Regions from separate parts of the Rhizobium skierniewicense Ch11 genome, predicted to be linked through region 1. Evidence: predicted binding sites of a transcription regulator. Region 1 holds the regulator's gene; each other region holds the start of a gene.

Region 1 (5,288 bases):
AGACCGCCGCGTCAACCGTCGGCTTTTTCACCTGCCGTAAAGACATGTGGTGCATTGCGAAATCGGACAAGGACGTCACGATCGCCGTTGTCTTTAACACCGCCTTCACAGGCACGGCATGCGATAGTGCCGATATCGTGGTGACGACACGCCGATCTCCGTTCGCCGCGTGTCGCTCCGGTGCTCTTCTCATCAGCGCAGACACATTGCGACGCACGGGATCCCTCGAACTTTGGCTTGGAGGGCAGGGGCGGCCTGTTGCGCGTGCCAAAGCCGCGATGCAGGGACAGAACCGGTTGTGGACGATGCATCGCAGCTACGATTGGCGTAGCAAAAGCTACGATGACGCATTGCCTGATCATATCCAGCAGATGCTGTCTGTCAGCCAATAGGCGCCCGCTCCGATCATTTACCTATCTGGTGCGCAAGTCTTCCAGCCACTCTCCAGATGCTCTCGCTTCAGCCTCATGCTCGGCATCGCGCCAAACCTCCTGCAGTGCCGCTGTTTCCCATTTCTTCATGGACGGAAGAGACAGCAGCAATTGCTTGTAGGTCTCACTTTTCTCCGACAAACCCGTTCCATAAGTCTGAAACCGAAACGCAACAGGGCAGAAAAAAGCATCAACCGCCGTGAGGGTCTGTCCAGCAAGAAATGGACCTCCGAACTCAGAAAGGCCCTGCTGCCATAGAGCATCGATGCGGGAGATGTCATGCTGGAGGCTCCCGGTGATCTGGCTTGGTTTGATCCGTAGACCGACGCACATGGGGTGCTGGTTGCGCAGCGTCGAGAAGCCCGCATGCATTTCCGCAACCGCTGACCTGGACCAAGCGCGTGCTTTCGCGTCATCGGCCCAAACACCTGGGTGTCGTTCGCCCAAATATTCAATGATCGAAACGGATTCCCAAATCGTAAGATCACCATCAACGAGGCATGGGACCTTGCCTGTTGGCGAGAACGACTGGAAGTCGTGAACAGTCTCCCCAAACGGCACCAGCTTTTCCTCAAACGGTATAGCAAGTTCTTCCATCAGGACCCAGGGCCGCAAGGACCAGGAAGAGTAGTTCTTATTGGTTATGTAAAGCTGATACATCCGAAGCCCCCTGTTGAAGAACCGTGTTACCGCAGGTCATGTGATGGATACAGAGGGCCTACGAGATGGAAGACTTCAATTTATTTGATGCTTGGTAATCCATGCGAGACTGAAAAAAGGGGTGCTTCGACACGACTTCCGGGTCAAAGGCCATCATGAACACATCACTGAAAAACATCTGGAAGCGCAATCGTCATGCGGCTCATGACATCAAGGTCATCGCCAACATACCGGCGGTAACGTGACGGGATAACGCGGCGCAAATCGCACTCCCGCGACCATCAAAATCAAGGCTCCAGCAATCAGCAGCAATTTGAGACGAAATCAGCGCAGCGGAAGCCGCGCTGTGGCGAGAAAACGCCAGAGAATTTCGCGACCCAAACCATGCGATGTGCTCAATGGTACCGACGAATGAGACCGACCAGCTTGCCTTGGATTTTTACACGATCCGGTCCAAAAATTCGTGTCTCGTACGCCGGGTTTGCAGCTTCCAATGCAATGGATGCGCCCTTGCGGCGGAAACGCTTCAATGTCGCCTCCTCATCATCCACGAGCGCAACAACGATATCGCCGGGGCTTGCTGTGCTTCCGTCGCGAATAATGACAGTATCGCCGTCAAAAATTCCCGCCTCGATCATCGAATCGCCTTTGACCTCAAGCGCATAATGCTCGCCTGAACCCAGCATATCCATGGGCACGACAACGTCATGCGTATTGTTTTGAATGGCGGAGATGGGAACGCCTGCTGCGATGCGTCCCATGACAGGAACACTGACGGCGTTGGACAGGGCGTCGTTTGCCGGTGCTGGCGGCTCGACTGTCTTCGATTTGCCGAGGCTGCCTTCAATCACGCTTGGTGAAAACCCGCGTGGCGGCTTTGCTGGGGGAGTGTAGGACTCAGGAAGCTTGATGACTTCGAGCGCCCGGGCACGATTGGGTAGTCGGCGAATGAATCCGCGTTCTTCCAAGGCTGTTATCAGCCTGTGAATGCCGGATTTCGAGGCGAGGTCGAGTGCGTCCTTCATTTCATCGAAGGAGGGGGGCACGCCCGATTCCTTCATCCGTTCATGAATGAAGAGAAGCAATTCCTGCTGTTTGCGCGTGAGCATGGACAATACCCTTGGATTTCGAGGCGAAGATTCGCGAAACAAATACAGAACAGACACTATATGTTCCATATGTGTTCTGCAATCCCCTAAAATTTTGTAAAGTTCCTATTATTGTGTGTCTTTGCGCGTGACATCATCGTCCTGTAGGAAATGTTATAGGAACACGGCGTTGTTTGTCGCCGATAAACGGATGTGGATTTTCAAATGGCTCGCGACATCGATCACCTTGTCCTGCCGGTTTCGAGCCTGAAGGAGGCACGTGAACGCCTTTCAGCGCTCGGTTTTACCGTCTCTGCGCGTGCCAAACATCCGTTCGGCACAGAGAACGCCTGCGTCTTTTTGAAGGATGGAACCTATCTGGAGCCATTGGCAATCAGCGATGCCGATACGTATTCGATGAATGCCGTGAGCGGGATCGCCTTCGTCTCAAGGGATAAACGCTTTCGCGATAAGCGTGGCCCGAACGGAATATCTGCCCTTGTTGCCAAGAGCGACAATGCCGATTCGGATCATGAGCAGTTTGTTGCGGCAGGTTTATCCGGCGGGGATCCATTCTCATTCAGTCGTCCCGTGACATTGCCGGATGGCAACACCTCGCAGGCGAGCTTTCGACTGGCCTTCGCAGGCGACAACGTGAGTGATGTCTTCTTTTTTTCGTGCCAGCGCATCGCAGCACTTCCGGCTGATCGCTCCGATCTTGAGGGCCACAAAAACGGCGTCATCGGTATTCGTGAGGTCGTGCTGAGTGCAGACAGACCCAGCAACTTTGAGCGCCTGATAGAGTTGGTTTTCGAAGCGAAGGCCGTTGGCGGAGATGAGGAAGAACTTTATTTCCAGGCATCGAACGTTGGCCTTCGGCTCGTTACACAGGCAGCAGCCCGGCATCTCCTTGACGTATCCCAGCAACGTATCGGTCCGGGGTTGAACGGTGAAGCAATTGTCTTTTCCGTGTCCGATCTCGCCGTGACAGCAGCCGTGCTTGCTGCTAATGGCGTTGCATACACGCGTAAGGGCGCTCGGGTGCTGGTTCAGCCAGCCTCCGGCCAAGGCGCAATATTTGCTTTCGAGGAGTTATGATGAGCGTTCGCAACAATCTTGATGTTGTCGTCGGCGAAGGAGCCGGGCAGGTAACCTTTTCCAACACGAAGCGTTTCTCGCTCATCGCCGGGCCGTGCCAGATGGAAAGCCGTGATCATGCCTTCATGATTGCGGAAAACCTCGCCGAACTTTGCGGCAGGCTTGGGATCGGGCTGGTCTACAAGTCTTCCTACGACAAGGCCAACCGCACATCTCTGTCGGGACAGCGTGGCATTGGCATCGATAAGGCGCTGGAGGTCTTTGCGGAGCTGAAAGAGCAGTTCGGATTTCCGGTTCTGTCAGACATTCACACGGAGGAGCAGTGCGCCATTGTCGCGCCTGTCATCGACATTCTGCAAATCCCTGCTTTCCTGAGCCGACAAACAGACCTTCTTGTTGCTGCCGCCAAGACGGGCCGTGTGATCAACGTCAAGAAGGGCCAGTTTCTAGCGCCCTGGGATATGAAGAACGTTCTGGCCAAGTTGAACGATAGCGGCAATCCGAACGTCCTTTTGTGCGAACGCGGCGCCTCGTTCGGCTACAACACGCTGGTGTCCGACATGCGCTCTTTGCCCATCATGGCCTCACTCGGCGCGCCTGTCGTCTTCGATGCGACCCACTCGGTTCAACAGCCAGGCGGGCAGGGCGGCTCAACGGGAGGCCAGCGGGAATTCGTGGAAACACTTTCGCGCGCAGCCGTTGCAGTCGGTATTGCCGGTCTCTTCGTCGAAACGCACGAAGATCCGGACAATGCGCCGTCGGATGGCCCGAATATGGTTCATCTGAAAGACATGCCCAAGCTTCTGGAGAAGTTGCTGGCCTTCGACGACATCGCCAAATCGGCTTGACGGTTTTTGGCCTCAATCGACTTTTATGGACAGTCGGCGCCTGAACGGGCGCCGTCATTGTAATTTCTTGATGGTCGTCTAAATCGGCTAAGGAAATTCAATCGAGTCGTCATCACGACGCTCTGTTTATCGCGCCACTCATCGTAAAAGCGCTTCACAGTTTTCAGTATGCGCTCTAAGACAGGCAACTGAAAATCCTGTTCCAGTCCCAAAGGGAGAGATCATGACAGCCATTACCGACATCATCGCACGCGAAATTCTCGACAGCCGTGGCAACCCGACCGTTGAGGTCGATGTCTATCTCGAAGACGGTTCCTTTGGCCGTGCTGCGGTTCCATCGGGTGCGTCGACGGGTGCGCATGAAGCCGTCGAATTGCGCGACGGTGGCAAGCGTTATCTCGGTAAGGGTGTTGAAAAGGCAGTCGAAGCAGTCAACACGGAAATCTTCGATGCGTTGGGTGGTTTCGATGCTGAAAGCCAGATCCATGTCGACCAGACACTGATCGAGCTGGACGGCACGCCCAACAAGTCACGCCTGGGCGCTAACGCCATTCTCGGCGTTTCTCTGGCTGTAGCCAAGGCTGCGGCAGAAACCACCGGGCTGCCGCTTTATCGTTATGTTGGCGGCCCCAACGCGCATCTTTTGCCGGTTCCGATGATGAACATCATCAACGGTGGCGCGCATGCCGACAATCCGATCGATTTCCAGGAATTCATGATCATGCCGGTTGGTGCGGAAAATATCCGTGACGCCGTGCGCATCGGTGCGGAAATCTTCCATGTTCTGAAAAAAGAGCTGTCGGCACAGGGTTTCAACACCAATGTTGGCGATGAAGGCGGTTTCGCGCCGGGCCTGAAGAGCGCGCCTGAAGCACTCGACTTCATCATGAAGTCGGTCGAAAAGGCTGGCTACAAGCCGGGCGACGATGTCGCACTGGCTCTCGATTGCGCGTCCACCGAGTTCTTCAAGAACGGCAAATACGAGATGGAAGGCGAGGGCCGTACGCTCGAGCCGGAAGCAATGGCGGATTACCTTGCCGAACTCGCAGGCAAATATCCGATCATCTCCATCGAAGACGGCATGGCCGAAGACGACTGGGACGGCTGGAAATACCTGACCGACAAGATCGGCTCCAAGGTTCAGCTCGTCGGCGACGATCTTT
Region 2 (5,288 bases), on a different contig from region 1:
CCGCAACAGCACGGAAGTGTTTCTGGAGGTACTGAAGGGAGAGGGTTTCGCCGAGCCCAATCCCCGCCCGATGTTTGCCAACCCACCCGGACTGCTTCGTCTGGAACCGCATTCGGAAGGGTTGCGTGACCGCATCTGGTGGGGAGCTGGCTCCAATGCCACCGCCGTCTGGGCGGCAAAGCTCGGCATGAACTTGCAGAGTTCGACGCTGAAGGACGACGAGACCGGAGAACCGTTTCACGTCCAGCAGGCAGCGCAGATCCGCGCCTATCGCGCCGCATGGAAGGAAGCGGGCCATACCCGCACACCGCGTGTGTCCGTCAGCCGCAGCATTTTTGCGCTGGTCGATGATCGCGACCGCGCCTATTTCGGTGGCAGCGGCAAGGAAAGCGATAGCATCGGTTATCTCGATGCAAACACCCGTGCTGTTTTCGGACGCTCATATGCCGCAGAGCCGGAGACGCTGATCAAGGAACTGGCAAAGGATGAAGCCGTGGCGGAGGCCGATACCCTGTTGTTGACGATCCCGAACCAGCTTGGCGTCGAGTACAACGTCCACGTTCTAGATTCCATCCTGAAACACGTCGCACCAGAACTGGGCTGGCGTTGATGCTACAGGGTCCATGGCATCTCTGAATGCTGTGGACCAGCGCCGGTTTATTTGGAGATATCCAGAACCCGTCCCTTCGTCAGTTCCAGCGTCTGGCGTTGGAAGTGACCGCGATCGTTCCATGGTGAACACCCGCAACCGGTCGAGCGAGCGGACCGTCGATCGTGGGCCCAAAAGAGACCGCGGATGAGAGCAATCACCACCCGATCGGCCAGTCCCCTCCACGATAGTCCTACGCGTTGTCAACCAGCTTGCCCAGCGCGGTATCAAGCACGCCCAAGTGTACATAGTCATCTTGGAGACGAGCACATCGGGTGATACCCGACGCGCTCATTTGAAATACAACTGTCGTGTCAGGATCAGAACGGAATATCATCGTCCATATCATTGTTGAAGTTGCCAGCTGGCTGGCCGCCGCGCGATGCGCCACCGCGAGAAGAGGATGATGGCTGGTCATTGCCACCGCCATAGTTTCCGCCGCCGCTCCCGTAATCGTCTCCGCCACGGCTTCCGCCGCCGCCACCTTCTCCGCGACCGTCCAGCATGGTCAGGGTGGAATTGAAGCCCTGGAGTACGATTTCCGTGGAGTAACGATCATTGCCCGTTTGGTCCTGCCATTTCCGGGTCTGAAGCGCGCCTTCGATATAGAGCTTGGCGCCCTTCTTTACGTACTGCTCAATAACCTTGCAAAGACCTTCATTGAAGACCACCACAGAGTGCCATTCCGTCTTTTCTTTTCGCTCTCCGGAGGTGCGGTCGCGCCAGCTTTCAGATGTCGCGATACGAAGGTTTGCGATAGGACGACCATCTTGCGTGCGGCGAATTTCCGGATCAGCGCCGACGTTTCCGAGCAAAATTACCTTGTTTACGCTGCCAGCCATCTTCTCACCCTGTCTGCCAACCATCATGGCCAGCATCTATCCTGTTCAAAATCTGCGATCACCATAGACCATCGTTCAGCACCATGGGCACCGGATGGAACGACAATCCACAAGGAATGTTATGTCAACTGCGCACGCTTGCCAATCGTTCTTATTTTGTTCTATTAAGACTGAACAACTGAGTCAAGTGGACTGAAAAGCCTATACGAAAAGTTTAATATATCTCGACATGCCGTTCACCGTCATTACATAAGAACTGACGCCTCCCAACGAGTACCCCGAGCCTTCTCATGAGTGAATTAAAGACGATTTCGATCCGTGGCGCCCGCGAGCATAACCTCAAGGGCATCGACCTGGACCTGCCGCGCAACAAGCTGATCGTGATGACCGGCCTGTCGGGCTCTGGCAAATCTTCGCTCGCCTTCGATACGATTTATGCGGAAGGGCAGCGGCGCTACGTCGAGAGCCTGTCGGCCTATGCTCGCCAGTTTCTGGAAATGATGCAAAAGCCGGATGTGGACCAGATCGAGGGTTTGTCTCCCGCCATCTCCATCGAACAGAAGACGACCTCGCGCAACCCGCGCTCGACGGTTGGGACCGTGACGGAAATCTACGACTACATGCGTCTGCTGTTTGCGCGGGTGGGCGTCCCCTACTCGCCAGCGACCGGCTTGCCGATTGAAAGCCAGACGATCAGCCAGATGGTGGACCGCATCCTCGCGTTTGAAGAAGGAACACGGCTTTACATTCTCGCGCCGATGATCCGAGGACGAAAGGGCGAATATAAGAAAGAGCTCGCCGAGCTTATGAAAAAAGGCTTCCAGCGCGTCAAGGTCGACGGTCAGTTCTATGAAATTGCCGATGTTCCCGCATTGGACAAAAAATACAAACACGACATCGACGTGGTCGTGGATCGTGCCGTGGTGCGTCCGGACATGGCCGCGCGCCTGGCGGATAGTCTTGAGACGTGTTTGAAGCTTGCGGACGGCTTGGCAGTCGCCGAATTTGCCGACAAACCCCTGCCGCCGGAAGAAACATCCGCCGGTGGTTCAGCGAACAAGTCGCTCAATGAAACACACGAGCGGGTTCTGTTTTCGGAAAAATTCGCCTGCCCCGTGTCGGGTTTCACAATCTCCGAGATCGAGCCACGCCTGTTCTCCTTCAACAACCCCTTCGGTGCCTGCCCGACTTGCGATGGCCTGGGCTCCCAGCAAAAGGTGGACACGGCGCTGATCGTGCCGGAACCTGCTCGCACGTTGAAGGATGGCGCTGTGGCGCCGTGGGCCAAGTCATCATCACCATACTATAACCAGACGCTGGAAGCGCTCGGCAAAGCCTTTGGCTTCAAGCTGTCCAGCCGCTGGAACGAACTCTCCGACGCTGCAAAGAAAGCGATTCTGCAGGGCACCGACGATAAGATCGAGTTCCAGTACGAGGACGGTGCACGCTCCTACAAGACGGTGAAAAATTTCGAAGGCATCGTTCCCAATCTGGAACGTCGCTGGAAGGAAACAGACAGCGCCTGGGCACGTGAGGAAATCGAGCGCTACATGTCTGCAGCGCCCTGCCCCGCCTGCGCAGGTTATCGCCTGAAGCCCGAAGCGCTGGCGGTGAAGATCAACAAAAAACACATCGGCCAGGTCACAGAGATGTCGATCAAGGTCGCGCGCGACTGGTTCGACGGTCTGCCGGAATCGCTCAATGCAAAGCAGAACGAAATTGCTGTCCGTATCCTCAAGGAGATCCGCGAGCGCCTCAGATTTCTCAACGATGTCGGATTGGACTATCTTAGCCTGTCGCGCAACTCGGGGACGCTTTCCGGTGGCGAGAGCCAGCGCATCCGCCTGGCATCACAGATCGGCTCGGGCCTGACCGGTGTTCTCTATGTTCTGGATGAGCCATCGATTGGCCTGCATCAGCGTGACAACGCTCGTCTCCTGGATACGCTGAAGCACTTGCGCGATATCGGCAACACCGTGATCGTTGTCGAGCATGACGAAGATGCCATCATGACGGCCGACTATGTGGTGGATATCGGTCCCGCCGCCGGCATTCACGGTGGCGAGGTGATTGCGGAGGGAACACCGCAGCAGGTCATGGACAACCCGAAATCGCTCACGGGTAAATATCTGTCCGGTGCTCTTGGCGTGGCTATTCCCGCAGAAAGGCGCAAGCCGAAAAAAGGAAAAGAGATCAAGGTCGTCGGCGCCCGCGGCAACAACCTCAAAAATGTTACCGCGTCGGTTCCGCTCGGTGTCTTCACGGCCGTCACTGGCGTCTCCGGCGGAGGCAAGTCGACCTTCCTGATCGAAACATTGTACAAGTCGGCGGCGCGTCGCGTCATGGGTGCCCGTGAAATTCCGGCTGACCACGACCGTATCGATGGCTTCGAGTTCATCGATAAGGTCATCGACATCGACCAGTCGCCGATCGGGCGTACACCTCGCTCCAACCCTGCGACCTATACGGGTGCGTTCACACCCATCCGTGATTGGTTTTCAGGCTTACCGGAAGCAAAGGCCCGTGGTTATGCACCCGGTCGCTTTTCGTTCAACGTCAAGGGCGGTCGTTGTGAAGCCTGTCAGGGCGATGGCGTCATCAAGATCGAGATGCACTTCCTGCCCGACGTGTACGTGACGTGCGATGTCTGCCACGGCAAGCGCTACAACCGCGAAACGCTGGATGTGACCTTCAAGAGCAAGTCGATCGCCGATGTCCTCGATATGACGGTCGAAGAAGGTGTCGAGTTCTTTTCCGCGGTTCCGGCGGTGCGCGACAAGTTGCAATCGCTGTTCGATGTCGGCCTTGGCTACATCAAGGTCGGCCAGCAGGCCAATACGCTCTCAGGTGGTGAAGCGCAGCGCGTGAAACTGGCCAAGGAATTGTCAAAACGCTCGACAGGACGCACCCTCTACATTCTCGATGAGCCGACAACCGGCTTGCATTTCCACGACGTCAACAAGCTTTTGGAAATGCTGCACGAGCTGGTAGATCAGGGAAATTCCGTCGTCGTCATCGAACATAATCTTGAGGTCATCAAGACAGCGGATTGGGTCATCGATATCGGCCCTGAAGGCGGTACGGGTGGTGGCGAGATCGTCGCAACCGGAACACCGGAGCAGATCGTCAAGGAGAAGCGCTCCTACACCGGCCATTTCCTGAAGGAGTTGCTGGAGCGTCGTCCCGAGAAGAAGATACAAGCGGCAGAGTAACCGAGGCACGGGGGAGACGGCGATGAGCAAGACAGGCACGATCCGCACAGGCATCGGCGGCTGGACCTTCGAGCCATGGGAAGGCACCTTTTATCCCGACAAGCTTGTCAAAAGACGCCAGCTCGAGCATGCCAGCCGACAGTTGAGAGCGATTGAAGTCAACGGCACCTATTACGGCAGCCAGAAACCGGAAACCTTTGCCAAATGGGCATCCGAGGTTCCCGAGGGCTTTATCTTTTCGCTCAAAGCGAGCCGCTTTGTCACCAATCGCAAGGTGCTGGCCGAAGCCGGGGAATCCATCGCCAAGTTTATCACGCAGGGATTAACAGAGCTTGGCGACCACCTTGGCCCCATCCTCTGGCAGTTCGCTCCGACAAAAAAGTTCGAGCCAGATGATTTCGCTGCCTTTCTGGCACTTCTGCCAGAAAAACAGGACGGTCTCACGCTTCAGCATGTTGTCGAGGTCCGCAATCCGAGTTTCCAGGTGCGGGAGTTCATTGACCTGCTGGCAAAGCATGGGGTTGCCGTCGTCTGCGCAGATCATCACGAGTACCCGATGCTGCCGGATGTGACGGCGGACTTTGT
Region 3 (5,288 bases), on a different contig from region 1:
CTCTTCCATATCATCAAGCGTCGCGCCCAGAATGGACAGCATGGCAGTGGTGGTGGTGAAACGACGGCCATCATAGGCGCCTTCAGGACGTGGCTGCGTCCCCGGCTTCCATTGCAAAAGCGGACGGATGAGATCAGCAAGACGCTCCAGAATATCGATACGAACGGCGCGCTTCCCAAGGAAACGGAAGCCTGCGAGCTTGTAGAACATCCGCTCGAAGCTTGGGTCCGTTACGACAGATGTACGACCTGCTGCGAGAACAGGAATAAGATCGCCGTAACCCGGCTTTCCGAGACCGTCATTCTTCAAGGCCCAGAGCAACGTCACCAGTTCAGCAGGGGCGGGCTTGAGCAATGCGGGAAGAAACACATGGTAGGCACCGAAACGAATGCCATAACGGCGCATGGAGGCACGTGCGTCCTGATCCAGCGTCTTGACCTCTTCGGTCACATCGCGACGGAACAGAACGCCGAGATTTTCCACAAGCTGGAACGCCAGACCCTTCGCCAGACCCTGAAGGTCTTCGGCGCGGGAAATATCGTCCAGCGGCTTCAGCACGGTTGCGATCTGGTGGTTCACGAAGCGCTCGACGCGGGCAATGGCATGATCACGCGCGTTGCCGCTCAACTGCTCGTCGGCAAGCATGAGGACGCGCGGCTTCATGATATTGTCGCCAGACGTCAGACGAGCGACAGGCTCACCCAACCAGCGGACCAGACCATCAGAGCTTAACGCGAGATCGCCGTTGCCACTGGCATGCAGGCGCGCAGCACGCGCCTCATATTCCAGCGCAAGCGCCTTCTGCGCTGCGCCTTGCACAGCCTTGGCATCTGGCCCTTCGGCTCCGGCCACCGGTGTAAACCGGAAACCCGCCAATTGGCCGACATGATGTCCTTCAACAAAGACATCACCATTCACACTGATTTCAGCTTCAAGCATCGCATTCTCTCTTAGGCGCCTCATGAGCACAGATGTCCTGCGATCAACAAAGCGTTTCGTCAACCTTTCATGTAAAGCATCGGACAATCGATCTTCGATTTCCCGAGTCTTTTCTTGCCAGTGTGTCGGATCGGCAAGCCATCCTGGGCGGTTTGATACATACGTCCATGTTCTGATCTGCGCAATCCTTGCAGAAAGCGTATCGATCTCTCCGTCGGTGCGGTCCGCCCGCCGCACTTGTTCGGCCATGAAATCCTCGTTGACGGTGCCGCGCTTCACGAGGTCGAAATAGAGTGTCGAAATCAAGTCGGCATGCTGTGCTGGCGCGATGCGGCGAAAATCCGGTAAGGCACAGGCCTCCCACAGTTTTTCCACGCGCGCGGAGTTGGTGGTTATGTCGACGATTTCGGGATAGCGCGCAAGATACTCCAGAGCCTGCTGGTCGATGGCAGGCAAGGCGCGGGTCAGCCCTTGAACCGTCGGTGCCACATCAAGGCTTGCGCGCAAATTAGTAATAGATGAATAATCGAAGTTCTTGGTGCGCCATTGCAGAACTTTGACCGAATCGAACTGATGTGATTCGACACGGTGCACAAGCTCGTCGTCGAATGGATCGACCTGCCCCGTCACGCCGAATGTGCCATCGCGAAGGTGGCGACCGGCACGACCGGCGATCTGCCCCATCTCACCTGCATTCAGGTTGCGAAACTGATAGCCGTCGAATTTACGGTCCTGCGCAAAGGCAACATGATCGACGTCGAGGTTGAGACCCATGCCGATCGCGTCGGTCGCAACGAGATACTCGACATCGCCGTTTTGATAGAGCCCGACCTGCGCATTACGGGTGCGCGGCGAAAGAGCACCCAGCACCACAGCCGCACCACCACGCTGGCGGCGCACCAGCTCGGCAATGGCGTAGACCTCATCGGCGGAAAACGCGACGATGGCAGTGCGCTGTGGCAGACGGGTAATTTTCTTCTGACCGGCATAAAACAGCTGTGAAAGCCGGGGACGCTCGACCACGACGATGCCGGGCAAAAGCTTTTCCAGAATGGGCCGCATGGTGCCCGCCCCCAGAAGCAATGTCTGTTCACGCCCGCGAAGATGCAGAATGCGGTCGGTGAAGATATGCCCTCGCTCGAGGTCCCCCGCCAGTTGCACTTCATCGATGGCGACGAAGGCAGCCGTTGTTTCACGCGGCATGGCCTCGACGGTACAGACAAAATATTGCGCTTTGGGAGGGCTGATCTTCTCTTCGCCGGTAATCAACGCGACGTTTGGCGCCCCGACCTTTTCTACAAGCCGCGTGTAGACCTCGCGGGCAAGCAGCCGCAGAGGCAGGCCGATGACACCGCTTCCATAGGCAACCATGCGCTCGATGGCGTAATGCGTCTTGCCGGTATTGGTTGGGCCAAGAACGGCCGTAACACCGCGGCCGCTCAAGATCATGGGGCGAGAATTCAACGTATTATCCGTAAGATCGACTGAACTGCTGTTTGAGAACCATTCGGAACCGTTCCGTCCGCCTGTGACACAACACATGGCCATCGTTGCGCGCAAAGGCAAGGCGTAACCGCGCGAAAGGCTCGTTCGCTTCGGTTTTTGCCACGTATCCCACGACTGGAACATGTTGCGAACGAATCAGAGACGAATCGATAATGTTACAGATTCGGCTTTTGTTCACGACACTATCTGGCCCGCTTGAACCCCGCTACCCACCAAATCCTGAATCGTGGTTGCTGGATTAAAGCGGCTGACCGGTCAACAATCTCGGACCACCCTTTTCGTTGGTCCCAGCTGCCTGTCCAATGAAGTAGGATTTGAGGCCCGGAATTCGGTCGACGATACCCAAGCCGAAGTCACGCACCACACGAATGGGGGCGACATCATTGGAAAACAGCCGGTTGAGCACATCCGTGGTGATGCCCATGCGCACCGTGTCAAATCGCCGCCAAGACTGATAGCGCTCCAGCACGTTCAGCGACCCGATATCGAGGCCGAGACGATCCGCCTCGACGACGGTTTCGGCGAGTGCTGCCACATCCTTGAAGCCGAGGTTGAGCCCTTGCCCCGAAATCGGGTGAATACCATGCGCCGCATCACCGGCCAATGCCAGACGTGGCGCCACGAAAGCGCGGGCCAGCGTCAGCCCAAGCGGAAAGGCCCGCCGTGGGCCGACAGGTCTGAGAGGCCCTAACTTGTGACCGAAGCGCCGCTCCAGCTCCTCCTCAAAGACCAGATCGTCGGAGGCCACCAGTCGGTCGGCGTCCGCTGTGCGCTCTGTCCATACCAGCGACGAACGATTGCCCTTCAGCGGCAGAATGGCAAACGGGCCGGACGGCAGGAAATGCTCTTCGGCACAACCTTCATGCGGACGTTCATGTTCCACGGTCGTGACAATGCCGGACTGATCATAGGTCCAATGGACCGTCTTGATGCCAGCCATATCGCGAAGCGCCGAGCGGACACCATCGCAGGCCACCAGCAGTCGTGTTTCCAGCGTGGAGCCATCGGAAAGCGTCACGAGATTGCTGTGATGTCCGGCCTCGAAGCCGGAAACACCCAGACCGTGTCGGATCGTTACGCCGAGCCGCTCGCATAGCCCGCGCAATGCGCCCACCATGGCGACATTGGGCACCATGTGCGCGAAGGGCTGGCCATCGGCGACGTCTCCATCGAAGGTCAGAAACACCGGGCGGACCGGATCCGATGTCCTGGAATCCGTCACGATCATCCTGTTGATTGGCTGCGCTTCCGGAACCAGCTCCTGCCAGACACCGAACACATCCAGCATCCGCGATGCCGCCGCAATGATGGCCGACGCCCGCATATCCTTCTTCCAGACATCCTCCGGCGCGGCCTCGATGACTTCTACGTTCAGATGAGGTGCGCCCTGCTTGATGGCAACAGCAACGCCTAGTCCAACATATCCACCACCTGCAACAACCACATCCAGCATCGCGTCTCTCCCTGCATTCTTGTGCATATTACCAAGGCACTATAGACCATGGACTTACGTCTTCCTACAGCTGGAGCATGTCGAAAATGTCGCGCCCTTTTGAAAACACAGCCCCGCTGGAAAATCTTATCTCCACGTTGGATCTGGAAAAACTTGAAGAAAACCTGTTTCGCGGCACGAGCCCGCAGGTCGGCTGGCAAAGGGTTTTCGGCGGTCAGGTCATTGCCCAGGCCCTGATGGCCGCCCAACGCACGGTGTGCGCGGAACGCTTCGTTCACTCCCTCCACGCATATTTCATGCGCCCCGGTGACCCACTCGTTCCCATCGTCTATCAGGTAGACCGTATTCGCGATGGCGCGAGCTTCGCTACCCGCCGCATCGTTGCCATCCAGCACGGCAAGCCAATCTTCTCCATGTCGGCCTCCTTCCAGAGCGACGAGGACGGTTTCGATCATCAGGCATCGATCCCCAAGGTGTTACAGCCGGAAGACCTGATGAGCGAGGAGCAGATGCGCGACGCGTTTCTGGCCAAGGCACCGCCCGCCATTCGAAAATACTGGGAAAATAAGCGTCCTATCGAAATTCGACCCGTCTCGCTGGCGCACTACGTCTCAAAGGAAAAGCTCGATCCGAGACAGGATATCTGGGTAAGAGCCGTCGGGCAGGTTCCTGATGATCGGCATTACCAGACATCGGTTCTTGCCTATCTCTCGGACATGACCCTGCTCGACACATCACTCTACGCCCACGGAACGACGATTTTCGATCCGGCCATCCAGGCCGCCAGCCTCGACCACGCCATGTGGTTCCACCGCCCCTGCAAACTCGATGACTGGTTGCTTTACACCCAGGACAGCCCCAGCGCCTCTGGTGCACGTGGGTTGACGCGCGGCAGCCTGTTTACACGCGATGGTGTTCTCGTCGCATCCATGGCGCAGGAAGGTCTGATCCGCAAAATAGCAAATGATTAATTCTTAATCATTTTTTTAATTTTGCACAGCGATTGCGCGACATCGGCGCATTTGGTTGCCCATTTTTCAATCTTATTTATTATTATTGTTTTAAATCAATAACTTAAAAAACCCATCTCGAATTGGCACGCGCCTTGAATGTAGGGGAGCAGTCGCTGTTACTGATCAGCCAGCGTCGAGGAGAATCGGCTCTGCGCCGAGGACAAACAAAGGATGGGAAACCAGATGAAAATTGTGATGGCCATTATCAAGCCGTTCAAGCTGGACGAAGTGCGCGAAGCACTGACCGGCGTCGGCATTCAGGGCCTGACGGTGACCGAGGTCAAGGGTTACGGACGCCAGAAGGGCCACACCGAAATCTATCGCGGCACCGAATATGCGGTCAGCTTTCTTCCCAAGTTGAAGATTGAAATCGCCGT
Region 4 (5,288 bases), on a different contig from region 1:
CGCCAACGATCCTGTCATTCGCGTCTCTATGCGAAGTCTTCCCCGCCAGCCGCAGATTCTCGTGCCGCAAGGCATGTGAATGAGCGGTGGCGGGAGTGATATTATGCGAAGGTCAGATGCTGACGCACGCCAATGTTTGGCATCTTGTCGTCTGACAAATTCGCCTTGGCGATTTCCCAGCCGAATTTCAGCGTGCTGTCGGTGGATGCCCAGATTTCTGCATCATCGACGTGCAAAGCAAGCATGGTTAGATCGGGGTCGCTCTTGCCGTGTTCATACCACGCGGCGGTGACGGAATTCCAGTATTCGTCGAGCTTCGCCTTGTCCTCTCGCACCTCCAGCTTGCCAGAAAGGCACGCATGATAATCGTGGTCCTTACCAATGACGCAGAAGTGGGCGCGGGCGCCGGACTTGAGAGTTTGAACGAGATCGGCGCTTTTCTTGGTGAAAAACCAGATGGTGTTGGTCTTTGGATCAGCATGTGGTGCCATTGGCTGCATATGGTTGTGGAGGCCTTCAAGGCCCAGCATCCCGGCATGCACGGAATTGATTTCGTCCCAAAGCTGACGGGCAGGGGCTTCGCGTGCTTCACTCAGACTGACCATTGAATGTGTCTCCTTCACGTTTCTCGTTATCGTCACGATCAGTGGGCAAGGCTGCCCGCTTCGTACTGGTAACCAAACGAAGAGCGAACATTTCAGTTCCTTAATGTGTTGCGAGAAGAGTGGGCATCTGGGCTTGAACAGGCGGGCCATCGCACTTATAAGCACCGCAATCCAAACAAACGATCCGATCAGGGGTGCCATGGCTGGCCATTCACAGTTCAAGAACATCATGCATCGCAAGGGAAAACAGGATTCGATCCGTTCGAAGATGTTCTCCAAACTTGCGCGTGAAATCACCGTTGCTGCGAAGTCCGGTCTGCCGGATGTGAGCATGAACGCTGCGTTGCGTTTGGCGGTCCAGAACGCCAAGGCGCAGTCCATGCCCAAGGACAACATCGACCGTGCCATCAAGAAGGCATCCGGTGCGGATGCTGAAAACTACGATTACGTGCGTTACGAAGGTTATGGTCCGGGCGGCACGGCGGTTATCGTTGAAGCGCTGACGGACAATCGCAACCGCACGGCGTCAAACGTCCGCTCGATCTTCACCAAGGCCGGTGGCGCGCTGGGTGAAACCGGTTCAGTATCCTTCTCCTTCGACCGCGTTGGCGAAATCACCTACAAGGCCTCTGTCGGCGACGCGGATACCGTCATGGAAGCGGCGATAGAAGCCGGGGCCGATGACGTGGAAAGCAGCGAAGACGGCCACACGATCATCTGCGGCTTTGAAGCGATGAACGAAGTTTCCAAGGCTCTCGAAGCGGTGCTCGGGGAAGCCGAAAGCGTCAAGTCCATCTGGAAACCGCAGAACACGGTGCCTGTGGATGAGGAAAAAGCGCAGTCGCTGATGAAGCTGATCGACAACCTCGAAGATGACGACGACGTCCAGAGCGTCTACTCAAACTTCGAAGTATCGGAAGAAATCATGTCCAGGCTTTCGGCCTGATCCATATTCCATTGCAATGTAAAAGCCTCCGGCAGCGATGCGCGGAGGCTTTTTTCATGAGGTTTGAGGAGACGCCGTTAGGCAGCCTGCCTCAGTTCGCCCCGAACTTCGGCGAAAACTTCTACAGAGCGTAGGCGCTTCTGGATGTCATGGACTGGCATGGAGACGATCAACTCGTCAGCGCCGGTTACCGCGAGGAACTCACCGAGTTTGTGTTCCACCGTCGCGTGAGAACCGACAACCGCGTATCTCAGCGTATGGTCGACCGTGATGCGCTCCATATCGCTCCAATAGTCATCCATGCTGTCGACCGGCCGTGGGAACTGGCTTCGGATATTCTTTCGCAAATTGACGAATTGCTGTTGGGCTGAAGTAAACAGGTGCTCCGCTTCCGCGTCGGTGTCAGCGCCCACGCCCATGACGCCAACCATCACATAGGGTTTTTTCAGCGTTGCCGAGGGCTGGAAGCGCTCCCGGTAAATAGCGATGGCGTCCATCAGCATATCCGGCGCAAAATGCGATGCGAAGGAATAGGGCAGGCCAAGCATGGCCGCCAAATGCGCGCTGTAGGTGCTGGACCCCAACAGCCAGATCGGCACATTGGAATGCATTCCGGGTACAGACAGGATCGACTGGTCTGGCTGCGGTGCACCCAGATATTGTTGCAGTTCGATAATATCATGCGGGAAATTTTCAGCACCGGCATCGAGATTTCGTCGCAAGGCGCGCGCCGTGCGCATGTCCGTGCCGGGTGCACGACCGAGACCAAGATCGACGCGGCCCGGCAACAAGGCATTGAGCGTGCCGAATTGTTCAGCGATGACGAGCGGCGAGTGGTTTGGCAGCATGACACCCCCGGAGCCGACGCGGATGCGCGACGTTGCGGCACCGACATGGGCAATCACAATGGCAGTGGCGGCGCTGGCAATGCCGGGCATGCCGTGGTGTTCGGCCAGCCAGATGCGCTCGTAGCCTTGTTCTTCGGCCTTGATGGCCATGCGGCGCGAATTCTCAAGCGCCTTGCTCGCGTTCTCGCCTTCACCGATGGGCGACAGATCGAGAATGGAAAAGGGAATCATAGGACGCTCCTGATGCGTTTCGGGTTGTGCTAGATGTAAGTTTCATGGCCAAATTTGCCAGTGCAATCGCGCCGAATTGAACGATGGATCAAAAAAACTGGTGCACATATGCGGTGGTTACGGAGCCCGTTTCGATCAGACCCAGCGTGAGCGGCCATGCCATCTTGTGCAATGTTGTCGTTTTGTTCACTTATCGCTGGCAGGTTTCGCGCCTGAACGGTAGGGTGCCACATGACAAATGCGATTCGAATTATCGGGATTGACCCAGGGCTTCGGCGAATGGGCTGGGGCGTCATAGAAACGCTGGGCAACAGCCTGCGCTTCGTGGCCTCCGGCACTGTCACGTCCGATGGCGATATGGACCTGGCGTCGCGCCTTTGCCAGCTCCATGACGGCCTTTCCGCAATCGTCCATTCCCACCAACCGCACGAGGCGGCGGTGGAGCAGACCTTCGTCAACAAGGATGCTGTGGCGACGCTAAAGCTTGGTCAGGCGCGCGGTATCGCGATGCTGGTTCCCGCACGCGCGGGCCTTCCGGTAGCGGAATATGCACCGAATGCCGTCAAGAAAGCCGTGATCGGTGTCGGGCATGGCGAAAAGCAGCAGATTCACATGATGTTGAAAATTTTGATGCCTAAGGCTGAGTTCAAGGGTAATGACGCAGCTGATGCTCTTGCCATCGCCATTTGCCATGCACACAACAGGGCGGGCGAGCGCATGCGCCGCGTGCTGGCCGCAAGCTGATTTCCTCTTTTCACAGGCATTCCCATGATTGGAAAACTCAAAGGCACGATCGATGAAATTGGCGATGACCATGTGGTCGTTGATGTTCACGGTGTCTGTTACGTGGCCTATTGTTCGGCGCGAACTCTGTCGCGCCTTGGCTCTGCAGGCGAGGCCGTGGTCCTCTTCATCGAAACCTATGTGCGCGAAGACCAGTTGCGGCTGTTCGGGTTCCTGACAGCACTGGAACGGGAGTGGTTCACCCTGTTGCAAAGCGTTCAGGGGGTGGGTGCCAAGGTTGCGCTTGCGGTACTGTCAACATTGACGCCCTCTGAATTGGCCAACGCGATTGCCCTTCAGGACAAGGTCGTCGTGTCGCGTGCGCCCGGTGTCGGGCCGAAAGTTGCCGTGCGCATCGTCACGGAACTTCGCAACAAGGCGCCTGCCTTTGCTGGTGAGGTATCGTCCTCCATCGGCTTCAAACAGGAACTGGGCGAAGGCGTCGCATCCGCACCCGTGGCCGATGCCGTGTCTGCCCTCACCAACCTTGGCTATTCCCGCGATCAGGCCGCCAATGCCGTGGCGGCCGCGCTGAAGAATGGCGGTGAGGGTGGCGATAGCGCCAAGCTGATCCGGTTGGGCTTGAAGGAGCTTTCGCGGTAGAACGCCCTGTGTTATTTTCCTTGCGATCTTTAAAAACTAAGAACAGAGGTCGTCATGGGGCTCCAGACGACCATGACATCCAAAGGCGAAACGACTGGTCCAAAAGCGTGTTCTAGATCAGCTCGGCTGAAAGCCTGGTGACAGATGATTGACACATTCGATCAGAGAGCCGCACGCAAAATACCCGGAATGGAACTTCTGACATGAGTGACGCGGCACGGCTGATTTCTTCGGAAAAGCGCGGCGAAGATATCGATACGACGCTTCGCCCACAAACGCTGGATGACTTTACCGGCCAGGCGGAGGCGCGGGCGAACCTCAAGATTTTCATCGAAGCGGCGAAGAACCGTGGCGAGGCGCTGGATCATGTGCTGTTCGTCGGGCCACCGGGTCTTGGCAAGACGACGCTGGCGCAGATCATGGCCAAGGAGCTGGGGGTCAACTTCAAGTCCACGTCCGGACCGGTGATTGCCAAGGCCGGTGATCTGGCGGCGCTTCTGACCAATCTGGAAGAACGGGATGTTCTGTTCATCGATGAAATCCACCGGTTGAGCCCTGCCGTGGAAGAAATCCTCTATCCTGCGATGGAGGATTTTCAGCTCGATCTGATCATCGGTGAGGGACCGGCTGCGCGGTCCGTAAAAATCGATCTGTCGAAATTCACGCTGGTTGCGGCCACCACGCGTCTCGGCCTTTTGACAAATCCGTTGCGAGATCGCTTCGGCATTCCCGTTCGCCTGTCTTTCTACACGGTGGAAGAACTCGAACTGATCGTGCGCCGTGGTGCGCGCATCATGGGTTTGCCGATGACGGAAGAGGGCGCACGCGAAGTGGCGCGTCGTTCGCGCGGCACCCCACGCATCGCCGGGCGGCTGTTGCGCCGTGTTCGTGATTTTGCCGAGGTGGCGCGGGCAGAATCCGTGACGCGACAGATTGCCGACGAGGCGCTGACGCGGCTGCTCGTGGACAATATGGGTCTTGACCAATTGGACATGCGATATCTGACGATGATCGCCGTGAATTTCGGCGGTGGTCCCGTTGGCATCGAAACGATTGCCGCCGGCTTGTCGGAGCCACGCGATGCCATTGAGGACATTATCGAACCCTACATGATCCAGCAGGGTTTCATTCAGCGAACGCCGCGAGGACGTATCTTGACCGCAACGGCGTGGAAGCATCTGGACCTGCAGCCGCCGAAAGATATCGAAGCGGCGCAGTTTCGTTTGACGCTCGAGGACGACTGATCGTGATCACCCGTCGCGCATTGCTCAA

Evidence for each region. Region 1 encodes LexA, which represses DNA repair genes until DNA is damaged. Its sites were predicted from a motif close to TGTTCNNNNTGTGTTCNG; they were not measured.
Region 2: the regulator LexA is predicted to act here: its motif matches at 1,638-1,655, upstream of uvrA (excinuclease ABC subunit UvrA).
Region 3: the regulator LexA is predicted to act here: its motif matches at 2,561-2,578, upstream of EKM04_RS02430 (helicase-related protein).
Region 4: the regulator LexA is predicted to act here: its motif matches at 2,803-2,820, upstream of ruvC (crossover junction endodeoxyribonuclease RuvC).

What each region holds. Positions count from the first base shown of each region.
Region 1 covers NZ_RXPG01000011.1:102,243-107,530, forward strand. The annotation lists gene EKM04_RS11225 (ComEC/Rec2 family competence protein) at 1-392, shown strand, start outside; gene EKM04_RS11230 (glutathione S-transferase family protein) at 414-1,091, opposite strand; gene lexA (transcriptional repressor LexA) at 1,487-2,200, opposite strand; gene EKM04_RS11240 (VOC family protein) at 2,405-3,277, shown strand; gene kdsA (3-deoxy-8-phosphooctulonate synthase) at 3,277-4,125, shown strand; gene eno (phosphopyruvate hydratase) at 4,349-5,288, shown strand, end outside.
Region 2 covers NZ_RXPG01000024.1:18,429-23,716, forward strand. The annotation lists gene EKM04_RS16430 (LLM class flavin-dependent oxidoreductase) at 1-610, shown strand, start outside; gene EKM04_RS16435 (single-stranded DNA-binding protein) at 970-1,491, opposite strand; gene uvrA (excinuclease ABC subunit UvrA) at 1,782-4,703, shown strand; gene EKM04_RS16445 (DUF72 domain-containing protein) at 4,726-5,288, shown strand, end outside.
Region 3 covers NZ_RXPG01000003.1:154,911-160,198, reverse strand. The annotation lists gene EKM04_RS02430 (helicase-related protein) at 1-2,388, opposite strand, end outside; gene EKM04_RS02425 (ubiquinone biosynthesis hydroxylase) at 2,684-3,925, opposite strand; gene tesB (acyl-CoA thioesterase II) at 3,985-4,869, shown strand; gene EKM04_RS02415 (P-II family nitrogen regulator) at 5,083-5,288, shown strand, end outside.
Region 4 covers NZ_RXPG01000028.1:138,806-144,093, reverse strand. The annotation lists gene EKM04_RS17345 (MBL fold metallo-hydrolase) at 1-79, shown strand, start outside; gene EKM04_RS17340 (pyridoxamine 5'-phosphate oxidase family protein) at 102-605, opposite strand; gene EKM04_RS17335 (YebC/PmpR family DNA-binding transcriptional regulator) at 805-1,551, shown strand; gene EKM04_RS17330 (LLM class flavin-dependent oxidoreductase) at 1,629-2,630, opposite strand; gene ruvC (crossover junction endodeoxyribonuclease RuvC) at 2,862-3,374, shown strand; gene ruvA (Holliday junction branch migration protein RuvA) at 3,399-4,016, shown strand; gene ruvB (Holliday junction branch migration DNA helicase RuvB) at 4,220-5,260, shown strand; gene EKM04_RS17310 (metallophosphoesterase) at 5,263-5,288, shown strand, end outside.